One region of the Psychrobacillus psychrodurans genome, then DNA from elsewhere that is predicted to be linked to it. Evidence: riboswitches for the same ligand, from Rfam matches in the RefSeq annotation. Region 1 holds a riboswitch; each other region holds the start of a gene.

Region 1 (5,176 bases):
TGAGCAGATTTCAAAGAATTTAGCACAAGTTAGCGCAAATAGCCAACAGATTAATGCATCTGTTCAAGAAATTGCTTCAGTTTCAGAGGAATCTGCTGCAGGTGTAGAAGAAACAGCTGCGTCTGCTGAGGAATCCGTTGGTTCAATGGAAGAAGTAGTAGCAAGTTCCCAACACTTGGCGACAATTGCTATGAATCTTGCTGATGCAGTTTCTAAATTTAAAACAACTAAAACAGCAGAATAAAAAGTGCCTGGTTCTAATGCAATTCTGAATTGTGTTAAACCAGGCATATTTACTTCTTATGAAAATAATTTAAAAGTTAAATTTGTAAGGCAATAACATAGTGGAATTGAAATCGTGTAAAATGGAGAAGATGTTGGTTATATTGAGAGTTTTATAGGAGGTTAATAAATGGAAAATAATGATATATTAATCAGATTAAGATATGCCCTAGATATTAAAAACAAAGACATGGTAGAGATTTTTAAGCTAGGTGGCATTGAACTTACAAAAGAAGATGTACTTAAAATTCTTACTAAATCAAAAGAAGTTAATGATGATGAAGAAGTAGTGGAAGATGAAAATCATATGAAGTGTAACAACAAGATGTTGGAATCATTTTTGAATGGATTAATCACACATAAAAGAGGTAAACAGGATCCAAAACAAACACAACCTACTAATAATCCAGAGCCTGCAGAGCAGCAGAAGGATCATGTGAATAATATACTCTTGAAGAAACTAAAAGTAGCTTTACAGTTAACAACGGAAGATATGCTGGAAGTATTAGATGATGGTGGGATTATTGTATCTAAAGGTGAACTAGGTGCTATTTTAAGAAAACCAGGGCATCGTAATTATAAGGAATGCGGGGATAATTTTGCGCGCAAATTCCTTAAAGGTTTAGCGGTAAAATATAGAAATTAATAAAGAAGGGCGAATTCATAATTGAGTTCGCTCTTCCTCTTTATCTATAGACAATTGAAAATGCTATAATTTCACGGTTTGTTGCAATGTGGATAATACTTCTTGTAAAGAATTCAGCTCTTCTTTATTCAAAGGAATCATAGGTAAGCGAACACCACCTACAGGAATTCCTTTTAAATTTAATGCCGATTTTACAGGAGTTGGATTTGGTGCTGCAAATAGTGCTTTCATGATAGGTAAAAGACTGCGATGATCCTTAGCAGCTTCTTTTACATTGCCACTATTAAACTTTTCAATCATAGTTTGCATTTCGTTCCCAATAACATGTGATGCTACTGAAATAACTCCTGCTCCACCAATCGATAGTACTGGGATTGTTAACCCGTCATCACCGCTATATAGTGAAAAATCCTCAGGTGTATTTTGAACAATTTCAGTCATTGTATCTAAATTCCCGCCAGCTTCTTTAATAGCTACGATGTTGGGAATATCGGAAAGTCTTACAATGGTTTCTACTGACATATTGACAGCACTCCGACCGGGAATATTATATAACATAATCGGTAAAGATGTAACTGCAGCAATTGCTTGGAAGTGTTGGTACAATCCTTCTTGTGATGGTTTGCTATAATAGGGAACAACAAGCATAATACCATCGACACCTGCATCAGCTGCTTGTCTTGTTAAATCGATGGATGCTTTTGTGTTATAAGAGCCGGTACCAGCAATTACTGGGACTCTACCATTCACAACTTCTACTGTAAATTTAAACAGTTTAACTTTTTCTTCCTCTGTTAATGTCGGAGACTCTCCGGTTGTACCAGATATGACTAAACCATCTGTTCCATTGGCTATTAAATAATTTATTAAGTTCCGTGTAGCTGGAAAATCGATTTCCTCATTATGATCAAAAGGAGTCACCATAGCCGTTAATATTTGTCCAAAATTCATAACTTCTCCACATCCTCTAGTTTTATTATTAAAAATTCAGGGAGAAGGGCGGTATCAATTATGCCTCGACGTAATTACATACAGATATTGAATTACACTAGCGAAATTCAAAATCTATGACATCCGCCGGAGGTATAACTTGACGGTTGTTTAGTCAAGTTATGTAGACGCAAAAAAGCAACAACGAGGGCTCGTTGTTGCAATAGAAATAAAGTAATATTTCCGTGCGTAAGATAGCCCTCCATATAGTCTCCTATATGACAATTCAGTGTTTATTCAACAGCAGAACCAGCTTCAAGAAAAATGAGATTCTTTCAACTTCGGCAAATTCCCCTTTCCACAAATGTCAAAGGATCTCATTATCCTCCAAATGTGTACTGATGGTCTTCGCGCCTCTATCCTTACTTCAAATGTATTTGAAATAAGAGAATATTTAATTATTAAAATAATACATGTTTTTTAATACTAATGCAACAGTTTACCTGTAAAATAAATATAAAGCTATTTAAGGTCAGTATAATTAATAAGTTTCATACGTTAAAACCATACTATTCAAGAGGTGAAAAGGATGTATAAATTATTGTCTCATAATGATTTAGATGGTGTCGGATGTGGCATTTTAGCAAAGCTTGCTTTTGGTGAGCAAGTGAAGGTGCGTTATAATTCGATTTCCTCCCTAAATCGAGAGATTGAATACTTTTTAGAAAATGATGAGCCAGATACATTTTTATTTGTAACTGATTTGACTCCAAATGAAGACAATGAAAAAAGGCTTAATGATTTTTATAATGCAAAAGGAAAGGTCCAACTAATTGATCATCACAAATCTGCCTTACACTTTAATGATTATGAGTGGGGATATATTCTAGTAGAAGATCACGAAGGCAAATTAACTTCAGCTACTTCATTGTTATATGAATATCTTGTAACAAACAAATTGTTGGAACCAACTGCAGCACTCACAGAATTTGTAGAATTAGTTAGACAGTATGATACGTGGGAATGGGAGAAGAATGAGAACCTCCAAGCTCACTCGCTTAACTCACTATTCTATTTAATATCGATGGAAGAATTCGAAGAAAAAATATTAGAGAGACTTCGTACAAGTGATCATTTTGATTTTGATGAATTTGAAAAGAAAATATTGAAAATGGAAGCAGACAAGATTGACCGTTATATTCGTCGAAAGAAAAGAGAGATAGTCCAAGTAACCATAGGGGAACATTTGGCAGGAATTGTGTATGCAGAAACTTACCATTCAGAGCTAGGCAATGAACTAGGAAAAGAATATCCACATCTCGACTATATAGCGATAGTAATTATGGGGGGGAAAAGAATTTCCCTTCGTACTATATATGATCATATTGATGTATCTGAAGTTGCTGGTCAGTTCGGCGGCGGAGGACATCAAAAAGCATCTGGATGTACCTTAACAGAAGAAGCTTATAAGTTATTTGTTTTGGACACATTCCATCTGCTACCGATACTAGAAGATGCAAAAAGAAATCAATATAATTTGAAACAATCATCATTTGGTTCATTTTATATGAATAGAAAAAATGATACGTTCATTTTGTATTCAAAAAATAATCAGGATTGGATACTTGAAAAAAATAAAGCCGAAATAGGACAAACCTTTACTAGTTTTGAAGAAGGAGAGCGATTCCTAAAAAGAAACTATGAGGCAGCTTTGGTAAGGGATGACTTGTTCGTTGATTACTTAATGAGTGAAGTGAAAAAAAGAGACAATTCATGATGACTTTTCAACTCTAAGGATTTTAATCTAATTACTTGCGTTCGTCTGTTAAATACTTGCTTTCAAGAAGTTAGTACTTGCGGAGTGTCCTTACTTACTTGCTTTCAATCTGGATTTACTTGCTCTCGAACTAGCTGTATTCGCGGAGTGGTAATTTAAACCAAAAATAGCTACCTCTAATAAAACCGGAAAATTGAATATAAATAGAATGATAAGGTATCATTAATGCCGACAGACTAATTATAAAAACCATGAAACCGCAGAAATTTAGGGGGCAAATTAAATGGAAATTGGAATAACAACGTTTGTAGAAACAACACCAGATGTAAAAACAGGCAGAGTAATTAGCCATGCTGAGCGTATACGTGAGGTTGTTGAAGAAATTGTATTAGCGGATCAAGTTGGGTTAGATGTATTTGGTGTAGGGGAACATCACCGAAAGGATTATGCGGCTTCTGCCCCAGCTGTTCTTCTAGCTGCAGCTGCTTCACGGACGAAGCAAATCAGACTCACAAGTGCTGTAACAGTACTTTCTTCTGATGACCCAGTGCGAGTGTTTGAGGAATTTTCTACATTAGACGCTATTTCTAATGGTCGTGCTGAAATCATGGCTGGACGTGGTTCCTTTATCGAATCTTTCCCACTTTTTGGCTATGACTTAAAAGACTATGATGAACTGTATGAAGAAAAGTTAGATTTGCTATTAAAAATACGGGAGTCTGAAATGGTTACATGGGATGGTAAGCATCGAGCTGCTATTCAGAATCGCGGGGTATATCCGCGTCCCGTTCAAAACCCTCTACCGGTTTGGATTGCAAGTGGTGGAACTCCACAATCTGTTGCACGAGCTGGTTTCCTTGGATTGCCACTAGTGTTGGCGATTATCGGAGGAAGTCCATTACAGTTTGAACCACTGGTGAGGCTATATAAGAAAGCTGCTGGTGAAGCTGGCCATGATGTGTCGAAGCTGACAGTTGCATCCCACTCGCACGGTTTTGTTGCCGAAAGTACCGAAATGGCAGTAGATAAATTTTTTCCGCCGACACAGCAAGCGATGAACGTTTTAGGCAGAGAACGCGGATGGGGTCCGTATACGCGTTCAACCTTTGATGCTGCACGTAGCTTGGAAGGTGCTTTATACGTAGGAGATGTGAAGACCGTAGCTGATAAGATTATATTTCTCCGTAAAAATGTTGGTATCACACGTTTTATGCTTCATGTACCAGTTGGTTCAATGCCTCATGAAGACGTGATGAAAGCAATAGAATTACTAGGTAAAGAAGTGGCACCGATAGTTCGTGCGGAAATAGCTAGATGGGAAGCAGAAGGTGAAAGTAATAAATAAAGTTCTTTCGTAAAAAAATATATATGAGTAGCTCTAAGGGAACGATTTCCGTTCTCTTTTTTTTAAAAGAAAGTATATAAAATTCACCTGTGAACACTGGGTTCGAGGCATTTTCAAGAATAATTAATCTCGCTGACTTCCGTTTCAGGTATGGTACAAAGGTTAAGAGTGCCACCTCGTATGGCAACGCCTTCGT
Region 2 (5,176 bases), 750 kb from region 1:
CACTAGTATTATTTAAAGATGGCCAACCTGTAGACAAGGCTGTTGGGTTCCAACCAAAAGAAGCATTAGTACAATTAGTAGAAAAAAACGCATAATTCAAAACCGGGTGCTACATAGTACCCGGTTTTTTTAAACAGGTGATAATATGAATAATGATTTGATCGAACAAAAGTGTTCCATCCTACCAGATGAGCCAGGATGTTACTTAATGAAAGACCGACAAGGAACTATTATCTATGTAGGAAAAGCAAAAATATTAAAAAATCGCGTGCGCTCATATTTCAAAGGAGCTCACGACGGGAAAACGCTTCGATTAGTACAAGAAATTGTTGACTTTGAATATATCGTCACTTCATCTGAGGTGGAAGCTTTAATACTCGAGCTCCATCTTATTAAAAAACATGATCCTAAATACAATATTATGTTAAAAGATGATAAAACGTATCCATATATTAAAATTACTGCTGAAAAAGATCCGAGACTGATCATTACAAGACAAGTTAAAAAAGATAAAGGGAAATACTTTGGACCCTATCCGAATTCTCATGCGGCACATGAAACGAAAAAACTACTGGATCGTTTATATCCACTTCGCAAATGTCAAAAAATGCCGAATAGAGTTTGTCTTTACTATCATATGGGTCAGTGCCTAGCTCCATGTGTGAAAAAAATTGAAGCAAATGCTTATGATAAAATCATTCATGAAATTACTAGTTTCCTGAATGGCGGGCATACGCAAGTGAAAAAAGAATTGGTTACGAAGATGAATTCAGCTGCAGAAGCGCTTGAATTTGAGAGAGCAAAAGAGTACCGTGATCAGATTTCACATATTGAACAAGTTATGGAAAAACAAAAAATGACGATGAATGATTTCACAAGCAGAGATATTTTTGGTTTCCATGTGGATAAAGGATGGATGTGTGTTCAAGTATTCTTTATCAGACAAGGGAAGCTTATTGAAAGAGATGTTTCTTTATTTCCAATCTTCCGAGATCCAGAGGAGGAGTTTATAACATTTTTAGGTCAATTTTATGCGAAGTCAGAACATATTAAACCAAAAGAAATTTATGTTCCTATGAGTACGGATATTGACTTGTCTTCAAAACTGTTAGAAATGAAGATTTTCGTACCACAAAGAGGGACGAAGAAAAATCTGGTCGAATTGGCAGAAAAAAATGCTAAAATTGCACTGACGGAGAAATTTCATTTAATCGAAAGACAAGAAGAACGGACGATAGGCGCGATAGAGCAGCTTGGTGATTCGATGAATATTGCACCTCCAATGCGAATTGAAGCTTTTGATAACTCTCATATTCATGGGACTGATGCGGTATCTGCAATGGTTGTTTTTATTGATGGTAGAGCCAGCAAAAAAGATTATCGTAAGTATAAAACTAAAACCGCAGCTAAGCATGATGATTACGGAGCAATGCGCGAAGTTGTACGTAGAAGATATACTCGTGTACTTAAGGAAAACTTGCCACTGCCTGATTTAATTATTATTGATGGAGGAAAAGGGCAAATTGAAGCTGCACGAGAAATTATAGAGGATGAATTGGGGTTAGATATTCCAATTGCAGGTCTTGCAAAGGATGGCAAGCATCAAACTTCTCAGCTTATATATGGAGACCCTTTGGAACTAATACCGATGAAGCGGACGAGTGAAGGTTTTTATTTGCTACAACGTATTCAAGATGAAGTCCATCGTTTTGCTATAACATTCCATAGGCAACAAAGAGGGAAGCATACTATTGCATCATCGCTCGATGGTATAGAAGGAATCGGACCTCAACGGAAAAAGTTATTATTAAAGCATTTTGGTTCCTTAAAGAAAATACAAGCTGCTAGTAAAGAAGAGTTTATGGAAGCGGGTCTTCCTAGTAAGCAAGCAGAGATCATGGTTAATCATTTTCAGAAAAATATATTGTCTTCTGAATAATCATGTGTTATGGTTGAAACAATTTAACTTGACTCAACACAAAAACGACGCAAATACGTGGTTAAAAATTGCTGATTCAAGTTAAGCTTCTGGTGGATGTCATAGATTTTGAAGGAGTTAATGCGTAAACGCAATTCAAAGTCTGGACGCATTTACACCGAGGCGTAATTGAATATTTCACTGTATTTTAAGTGAAGATAGAGGTGCGATTAGACATCAGTACGCAGCAGGAGGAAGGGAAGTTCCTAGAATGGCTGTGGAAAGGGTTTTTCGCCGAAACATAGATTAGCTTTTCCTATTCTATTGTTGGTTCTGCATTTAATAGATGTAGAATTGTCAGAATTTATATTCTGGAGGGCTATCTCACATGGGCAGATTTTTTGGACCGTGTATGAGACAATGCTTTTCACAATATGTGGAAAGCATTTTTTAATCCTTACAGATTAATTAGGGAGCGGATGTTCATGACTAAAATTGTAATGAAATTTGGCGGTACTTCAGTTGAATCAACTGAAAAAATTGAAAATGTTGCTACTCGAGTGAAACGTGAGAAAGATAAAGGACATGATATTGTTGTTGTAGTATCTGCAATGGGTAAAACAACGGATGAATTATCAAACCTTGCTTTTGGATTAGCAGAATCACCATCAAAACGTGAAATGGACATGCTCTTATCCAATGGGGAGCAAGTTACGATGGCTTTACTTTCTATTAGGTTAAATGCAATTGGGATAGATGCCATTTCTCTGACTGGTGCTCAAGCTGGTCTCATAACAGATGATATACATAGAAATGCAAAAATACTGAAACTGGATCCCGCTAAAATTGATAGTTTACTTGATTCAAATAAAGTGGTTATTGTAGCAGGTTTTCAGGGGATATCAGAAGAAGGAGAGATTACAACCCTTGGCAGAGGCGGATCTGATACAACTGCTGTAGCTATTGCTGCTTCTATCAAAGCAGAAATTTGCGATATTTATACGGATGTTGATGGTATTTATACATCAGATCCGCGCTATATCGAGAAGGCTCGAAGGTTGGAACAACTTGAATATGACGAAATGCTAGAACTAGCTAATTTAGGTGCAGGGGTATTGCATCCACGTGCGGTTGAATTCGCTAAAAACTACAAGGTTCCATTACGAGTTCGCCCAAGTTATAAAGATGGAGAAGGAACGATTTTGAAGGAGGAAGTAGATGTGGAAAATAATTTAGTAGTTCGTGGGGTAGCGTTTGAATCCGATATCGTTCGATTAACTATAGAATACGAGGTGCCATTTAACGGATCTTTAGCTTCTATTTTTACTACTTTAGCTGCAAATCATATTAACGTGGATATAATTGTCCAGTCGATAGTTGATGGAGTGAAACCCGCAGTTTCTTTTTCAATTAAAAAGGAATCCTTGGCTGAAACAATTACAGTTTTAGAAACACATAAACAGGAGCTTGGTTTTACTTTCGCAGATTTTGAAGTAGGTCTTTCTAAGGTTTCTATTGTTGGTTCAGGGATGGTATCAAACCCAGGGGTAGCTGCTCAAATGTTTGACCGATTAAGAAAAGAGAATATTCCTGTGAAAATGGTAAGTACATCTGAGATAAAAGTATCAGTTGTCGTACCTCAGCAGCATATGATAGAAGCTGCTAATGCATTACATGACGAATTTGATCTTGCATTAACGCATCAATCAGTACAATAATTTATAGTTTAAAGTACTGTTGAAATTAAACTATCTCAAATAAAATCAAAAAAACAGGTAAAAAGATGCTTGGTTCTTAAAGTTCAAAACCTGTTTCTACCGTTTTCTGCAGACTTTGGACAGACTTATTGCTATATTATTACCGTTTGATTTTTATCACAACGACGCGTAAGCGAGGGAGATAGCTCATCACTCCCCAGTGGAAAGCATCCGCCTGTTTCTGTATCGTTACGCTAACTTTGAAACATGAAAGTGCGTTGAAACGGAAATCAGTAGTATTATTCAATCTTTCAAGCCACATAAACCCTGTGTTTACGGGACACTTTTATATACGCTTATTTATTGAAAAGGGTAACAGGAAAAGTCATTAGCTGACTATCCTGTTACCCTTTAGTTTTAGAATCCCATTTTATTTGTAAAGTAACTAAGCCGTTCTTTTTAACTTCTTCATCGTAGCACTCAGTTAAATAACCAGTAAGCTTCTGTTGTTGTTCAGCTAAAAAACCCGCTTCTAATCGATGACTTCTACTCTGTCCACTTCTAGGTAGATTATATGTACTTAACGTATAGAAAACTGAATCTTTTGTTGTTTTTTCTAAATGCAAAGTGCCCCATCCAGCTTCGTTGAAAAACGTGACGGCTTCTTCCATTGAATAAAGGGGGAATTTGCGAGCTAAATCCTTCCCAGCCCAATATAATATATCTTTTTCATGTTTTCCGAGAATAGAAGTAAGCACATGGTCTCTTATTAACTCATATCCAAAGGAAGTTACATGTGAATGTTCCTTTTCATTCAAGTAGCAACCCTTCTTTCCAAAATCATTATTGCCTATTTATTTTATCATAAAAAAATAGGAATGGGGACCGAATAGATTGTGATTATTTAAACAAATTATTATCCAAAAAAGGTAGAGGAATCCATACGGAAATTCGGAAAGATACCTTGACGCTCTAAAATGATGAGAGTACAATGGATATGTCATAAATACGTAACATGATGATGTGAAAGTTTTGATCACAATTGTTTTTTTGCGATAGTTTTCATTCCTTTCGGTCGGAAATTTGAGGGGGTAATTGTTTTGTCGAATGAGCGCGAATTTTATTGGCGTCGACTGCATTCCTTACTAGGTATTATTCCAGTAGGTCTGTTTTTAGCGCAGCATTTAGTAGTAAACCATTTTGCTACAAGAGGCGAAGAAGCATTTAATAGTGCATCTCACTTCATGGAGAGTCTACCATTTCGATTAATGTTAGAAATCTTCGTAATTTATCTTCCATTAATGTTCCATGCATTTTACGGAATTTATATTGCATTCACTGCAAAAAATAATCCGAAAAACTTTGGTACATTAAGAAACTATTTATTTATTTTACAACGTTTTACTGGAATTTTCCTTGTAGTATTTATCGCATGGCATGTTTTTGAAACACGTTTCCAAGCTGCTATTGGAGCAAAAGAAGTTAACTTTAACATGATGGAAGAGATCTTATCTAATCCGTGGATGTTAGGTTTCTATATCGTAGGTGTAATCTCTGCTAC
Region 3 (5,176 bases), 500 kb from region 1:
AGATAACGGAACCAGTAAGACCTAGTACTAAATATCCAATTGCAGCAATGACTGCACTAACAATCGCATAAGGTAATTGGGTCATTACATGGTCAATTACGTTAACGCCTGCACCAGTTGCAGACATAATAGTTGTATCAGAAATAGGCGAACAATGGTCTCCAAAAACTGCACCTGCTAAAACTGCTGCTAAAACAGGAAGTAGTAATTCTGGCTCTACTACCATAATGATGCTTGCACCTATTGGCAGTAAAATCCCAAATGATCCCCATGATGAACCAGTTGCGAAAGCCATAAAAGCTGTTAAAACAAATAATAAGAATGGGACTATCCCTACTGGAATATTATTTTCTGTAACGATTTTAGCTAAAAACTCACCAGTTCCCAGTGCATTAATTAAAAATGAAAGGGCCCAAGCAAATATTAAAATACCAATAGCCGGTAACATTGAATTAATACCAGAAATAACTGCTTTCCCTAGCAATCCAACATTCGCTTCTGGATTTTGTTTGAATTGACGAGTGTATAATAGTATTGCTAATATACTCGATACAATTCCACCTACAAATAAAGAAAGTGGTACATCTGTGTTCTCAAAAATAACAAATAAGTTCATCACTTTTCCTGAAGCCTGGTACCCTGTCCAAAACATTGAAGCTAGTGTAACAGCTATTAATGATACAATCGGTAAAATTAAATCATTCACTTTTCCATAATTATTTTCCGGGAAATTACCTTGTAAATCACCTGGATTAGATTTATTTGGATCAAAAAGCACTCCTGTTTCTTTTGCACGTTTTTCATGTTTTTTCATCTCACCTAAGTCATTGTCTGTCCATGCTATAAAAAATACCATTGCAAGAGCAGCAATAACATAGAAATTCATCGGGGCCATTATCAGAAATGCCTGAAGTGGTGTATAGTCTGTTACTGCATAAGTAGCGAAAATAACACCTAACTGACTTATTAGAAATGCTCCCCAGCTAGAAACTGGAGAAACTACACAAACTGGTGCTGATGTAGAGTCTATAAAATAAGCTAACTTTGCACGTGATACTCGATGAGAATCTGTAATTGGACGTGCAATCTGTCCAACAGCAAGTGCATTAAAATAATCATCTACAAAAATAATAATTCCTAAGAAGACTGTTAATAGCTTAGATCCACGATTTGTTTTAATACGTTTAACAGCCCATGCTGCAAAGGCGGTACTTCCACCAGATAAGCTGACAATGGCGGTAATTACGCCTAGCATCAATATGAAAGATAATATAAAGATATTGTACACATTTAATCCATTTTCCCAAAACGATGTGATAAAGGAATCCCAAAGAATGTTTAATGAGTCAATTGGCGAAAAGCTTTCTACTAATAAAGCTGCCGAAACGATTCCGGCCCCTAATGATAGCAAAACTCTCTTCGTAACAAGCACCATTACAATCGCTAGTAATGGCGGTAAAATCGAAAATATCGTATTTTCCAAAACAAATCCTCCTAAATATAAAAAGCCAACCTAATGTATATATAGGTTGGCTTTTAGTTAAAATTTTAAGCATAAATTTTATACTCTGTAGCTCTCCATTTATACTGGTGTATAAATGACAGTGTTATTTTTGTTCAAAATAACCCCAACTAGATTTGTCTCGACGATCAGCATCTAATTTCGGCATAACTTCCTTCCGTTTACAATCACAGTTGTCATTCTCCTGTAAACTACTCTTAAGTCATGCGGCCTCTACCTATTCTTATTCATTTCCACTAGTATATCAGTAAATACTATAATTTTAAGGTTTTTTATTTTTCTGGTAATGGTAGTGGAACTTCTATTGATGGAGCTGCATCACCATCGCCACCTGTGTATATATAAGGAACCTGGCCTTGTACAATCCCCATTGCAACAGGTATACTCTGTTCAACTGTACTCATTTTACTTGCTAGAGGAACGATTATTTGTACATTTACTTTAATGTGAATATTGACTTCTACATACGCATTGTTAATACCAAATTTGGTGATTGAAGGTACTACATTTGATTGTACATTACCGATGACGTGAAAACGTATTGGAATTTTCGGGCCTAAATTACCGATAAGGGGAATATTCGTCGCTTGCCCCATTGGCACGAAAAATACGACTCCACCTTGATCCTCCATCGTTTGTTTATCGTACTCGATGTCATCTAAGTAAGGTAGGCTTGAAAAGTCCCCCTGCTCAGCCTGCTCCAAATGGGCCTGAACTAATTGATTTGTATCAGCCAATACACGATTAATTATTTCTGTATTAAATCGTGTAGTTACCATTGTGGTACTATCTGAAGGAACTTCTTCGATTATGTCATTTACATCGAGCGTATTGGAAATTCTTGAGTTAATCGCTTTATTGATTACCATAGATGCTATTTTATTCGTTTGAACTTCTGCATATTGTAGATAGGTAGTAGTCAACTGCTCATTAATATAATAGATGAGACCTCCAACTGATAACAAGAAAGCAGTTAAAAAAATAGCTATTTTACGCTGATTAGTAAAGAAAGCAAGTCGTTTTTTTTTCTTTCTATAGAACAAAAACAATCCTCCTAATTACTACATATGTAAGGAGGAGGACTTTCATGACTTATATTGATTTTTTTCTTGCTGTCCATACCATTTCACGATATCACGAATCATTTCAGGCATAAAGTATTGTTTTGGAGCGAACTTTAATGAAGGAAAAAAGTAACCGAAAGTAAACATATCTAAAGTTGCCAATGTATAGGTTTTCTCGAATTCAAGTGGTTTTTCATTGATTAACACTGTTCCATCTTCCAGCTCTTGAAGCTGTTCATATAGGATTGCTCCAAGATAGTTCCCTCTGAACCCTAACCCCTTTACTTCAAGTTTTGGCCATTTTTCATTTTTTCCCGTACGAATAACCTCGAGTAGCTCTGCTCCAGTTAATGTAATAACACATGGATTAATCGGGTGAGGCAAACATTGGTGTAAGTCCCTTGCAGTAATTGGCCCCTGATGAAGATCCTTTAAGAAGATACCTGCTGGAAACATAGCACAGTTTGCACTAGTAAAGGAAAGTAATGCTTTTCCAAAAAAATGAGATAAATCGGATTCCATAAACCATTCCTTTTTTAATCTGAAAGGATTGTAGAAAGCAATACTAGACATTTCAGCTATTCCTTCATTTTCCCAAGCTAACTGCTTATCACTTGCGTTGGAGGGAACTGGCAGTGTTTCTGTCCGAATCAATACCGCTTTCTTAGATTGGATTGCCCTTTTCACATGATCAAACTCCAACGTTACAAGTCCAACATTCATACCAAATTTACCTGTCGCTGCTTGCAACGAATTCCCTATTACCTTACCTTCTTCAAATGCGTGATGTGTATGTGACCCCAAAACCAAGTCTACTTGTGGAATTTCCAAAGAAATTATTTCATCCTGTGACATTCCTAAGTGAGACATACAAATAAGTACATCCACTTGTGGACGAAGTATAGTACATACCTCTTTCAGACGTGGAATCGGATCTTGAACATGCCAACCTAATTTTTCATAATAAATGCCATAATCTGCGGTTGCCGCTACAATTCCTATTTTAATGCCTGTTGGTGTCACATGTATTTTATATGGTAATACCCATGTAGGAATATTCCCTTCCAAATCAGTAAAATTGGATACGATAACTTCAAAATTAGCATCTATGTATAACGCTTCCAAGTCATTATGACTTAAGGTGATTCCCTCGTTGTTTCCAATTGTTACATAATCATATTGAGCGTCATTTAACAGTTGTACATTTCCCTTACCAAGAGTACCTTCTGTAAATATATTAGACCGATCCAAATGATCCCCAATATCTAACGTTAAGCAGGAAGTTTCTGAACTATGGTTTTTCCGTCTATCAGTGAGAAATTGATGAATAACTGGCCAATTTTCTAGATGACTATGCAAGTCATTTGTATGGTATATATAAATCGTCTCTCTCATTCTTCACCCACCTTAATCAAATAAGAATTGGCATATTTGCGTCCAGATTTTTATTGAGCTCCCATTAGTTTGTGAACCATCACTGTGACTTGTATATACTTAGCATACATCTCATTACTTATAGAAGTGAGATGAATAAAGTTAAAGTAGTCCATCTAAAATGGAACGTATACCTAATAATAGAAGAACAATACGTAAAGCCAAAACAAGTGTATCAGAATTCAACTTTTTGTTTAGCTTTGCTCCTATTTTTGCTCCAATATATGCAGCAGGAATTACTGGAATAGTATACAGCCAAGGTACATTGCCTAATGAAATATGCGTAACAGAGTTTACCATAGCTGATAAGAACACCATAAACATAGACGTACCAACTGCTACATGTGGGGGGAATAGGAACAATAAAATCATTGCTGGTACGATAATAGAACCTCCGCCTATACCAAATAGACCTGATGCAAATCCAACACCAAAAGTTAATAATAATGCAAACCAAATTGGATATCCGTAAACATATGATTTATTTCCATCATTAAAGGTTTTCTTTTTCCCATTTTCCACAAACCATCGAACTGGCTTTAAACGATCTCGAACTAATAACAAAGTGGATAATATAACAAGTAAAATACCAAAATATAAGTTAAAAGAAGGTAAATCCAACCCCTTGTTCACAAATGCTCCTAATATAGTTCCAGGAATACTACCGATAAAGAAAATAAACCCACTTCTAAAGTCGACCGTTTTGTTCTTCATATAAGATAGTGTAGAGGACAATCCTGTGAATATCATCATAATAACAGATAAACCCACAACACTCTGAGGTGTAATATTTGGTATCAAGCCAAGAGTCGCTCCAAAAAACAGTGTAGCAGGTACTAGAATAACCCCCCCACCAAGACCAACCAATGCTCCGACAATTCCTGAGAAAAGACCACTAACCGCTAGTATAAGCCATTCCATTTAAAAATCTCCTTCAAATAAATCTAATTGTTTTGGAGCAAGCCCTTCAAAATCTATTCCTAGCATGTGCTGGAATGTTTTTGCATTGCTTGCCGCATGGCCACCAGAGTTATTATTAAATAAGACAATAACCTCAGTTGCTTGTTTCTCTAAATCCTCACAAACATTTTTAATAGAAGAAAGTTCTTCATTATTATAATCATATAAGTACCTTACTTCTCTCCACTTCACGTTA

The links. Region 1 has a riboswitch for lysine ahead of dapA (4-hydroxy-tetrahydrodipicolinate synthase). Riboswitches for the same ligand answer to the same signal wherever they lie in the genome.
Region 2: it holds a riboswitch for lysine, as region 1 does, so the genes downstream of both, ACQCPR_RS11950 (aspartate kinase) here and dapA (4-hydroxy-tetrahydrodipicolinate synthase) in region 1, are expected to answer to the same signal.
Region 3: it holds a riboswitch for lysine, as region 1 does, so the genes downstream of both, ACQCPR_RS13250 (Na+/H+ antiporter NhaC family protein) here and dapA (4-hydroxy-tetrahydrodipicolinate synthase) in region 1, are expected to answer to the same signal.

Annotation. Positions count from the first base shown of each region.
Region 1 is NZ_CP189791.1:3,218,064-3,223,239, reverse strand. Features, by position in the region: gene ACQCPR_RS15975 (methyl-accepting chemotaxis protein) at 1-244, shown strand, start outside; gene ACQCPR_RS15970 (DUF1456 family protein) at 413-928, shown strand; gene dapA (4-hydroxy-tetrahydrodipicolinate synthase) at 992-1,879, opposite strand; lysine riboswitch at 2,106-2,285, opposite strand; gene ACQCPR_RS15960 (DHH family phosphoesterase) at 2,448-3,635, shown strand; gene ACQCPR_RS15955 (LLM class flavin-dependent oxidoreductase) at 3,919-4,980, shown strand.
Region 2 is NZ_CP189791.1:2,468,114-2,473,289, reverse strand. Features, by position in the region: gene trxA (thioredoxin) at 1-95, shown strand, start outside; gene uvrC (excinuclease ABC subunit UvrC) at 146-1,939, shown strand; lysine riboswitch at 2,130-2,308, shown strand; gene ACQCPR_RS11950 (aspartate kinase) at 2,404-3,636, shown strand; gene ACQCPR_RS11945 (YslB family protein) at 4,020-4,433, opposite strand; gene ACQCPR_RS11940 (succinate dehydrogenase cytochrome b558 subunit) at 4,716-5,176, shown strand, end outside.
Region 3 is NZ_CP189791.1:2,718,702-2,723,877, forward strand. Features, by position in the region: gene ACQCPR_RS13250 (Na+/H+ antiporter NhaC family protein) at 1-1,483, opposite strand, end outside; lysine riboswitch at 1,564-1,746, opposite strand; gene yunB (sporulation protein YunB) at 1,795-2,565, opposite strand; gene ACQCPR_RS13260 (bifunctional metallophosphatase/5'-nucleotidase) at 2,608-3,981, opposite strand; gene ACQCPR_RS13265 (sulfite exporter TauE/SafE family protein) at 4,123-4,941, opposite strand; gene ACQCPR_RS13270 (DUF72 domain-containing protein) at 4,942-5,176, opposite strand, start outside.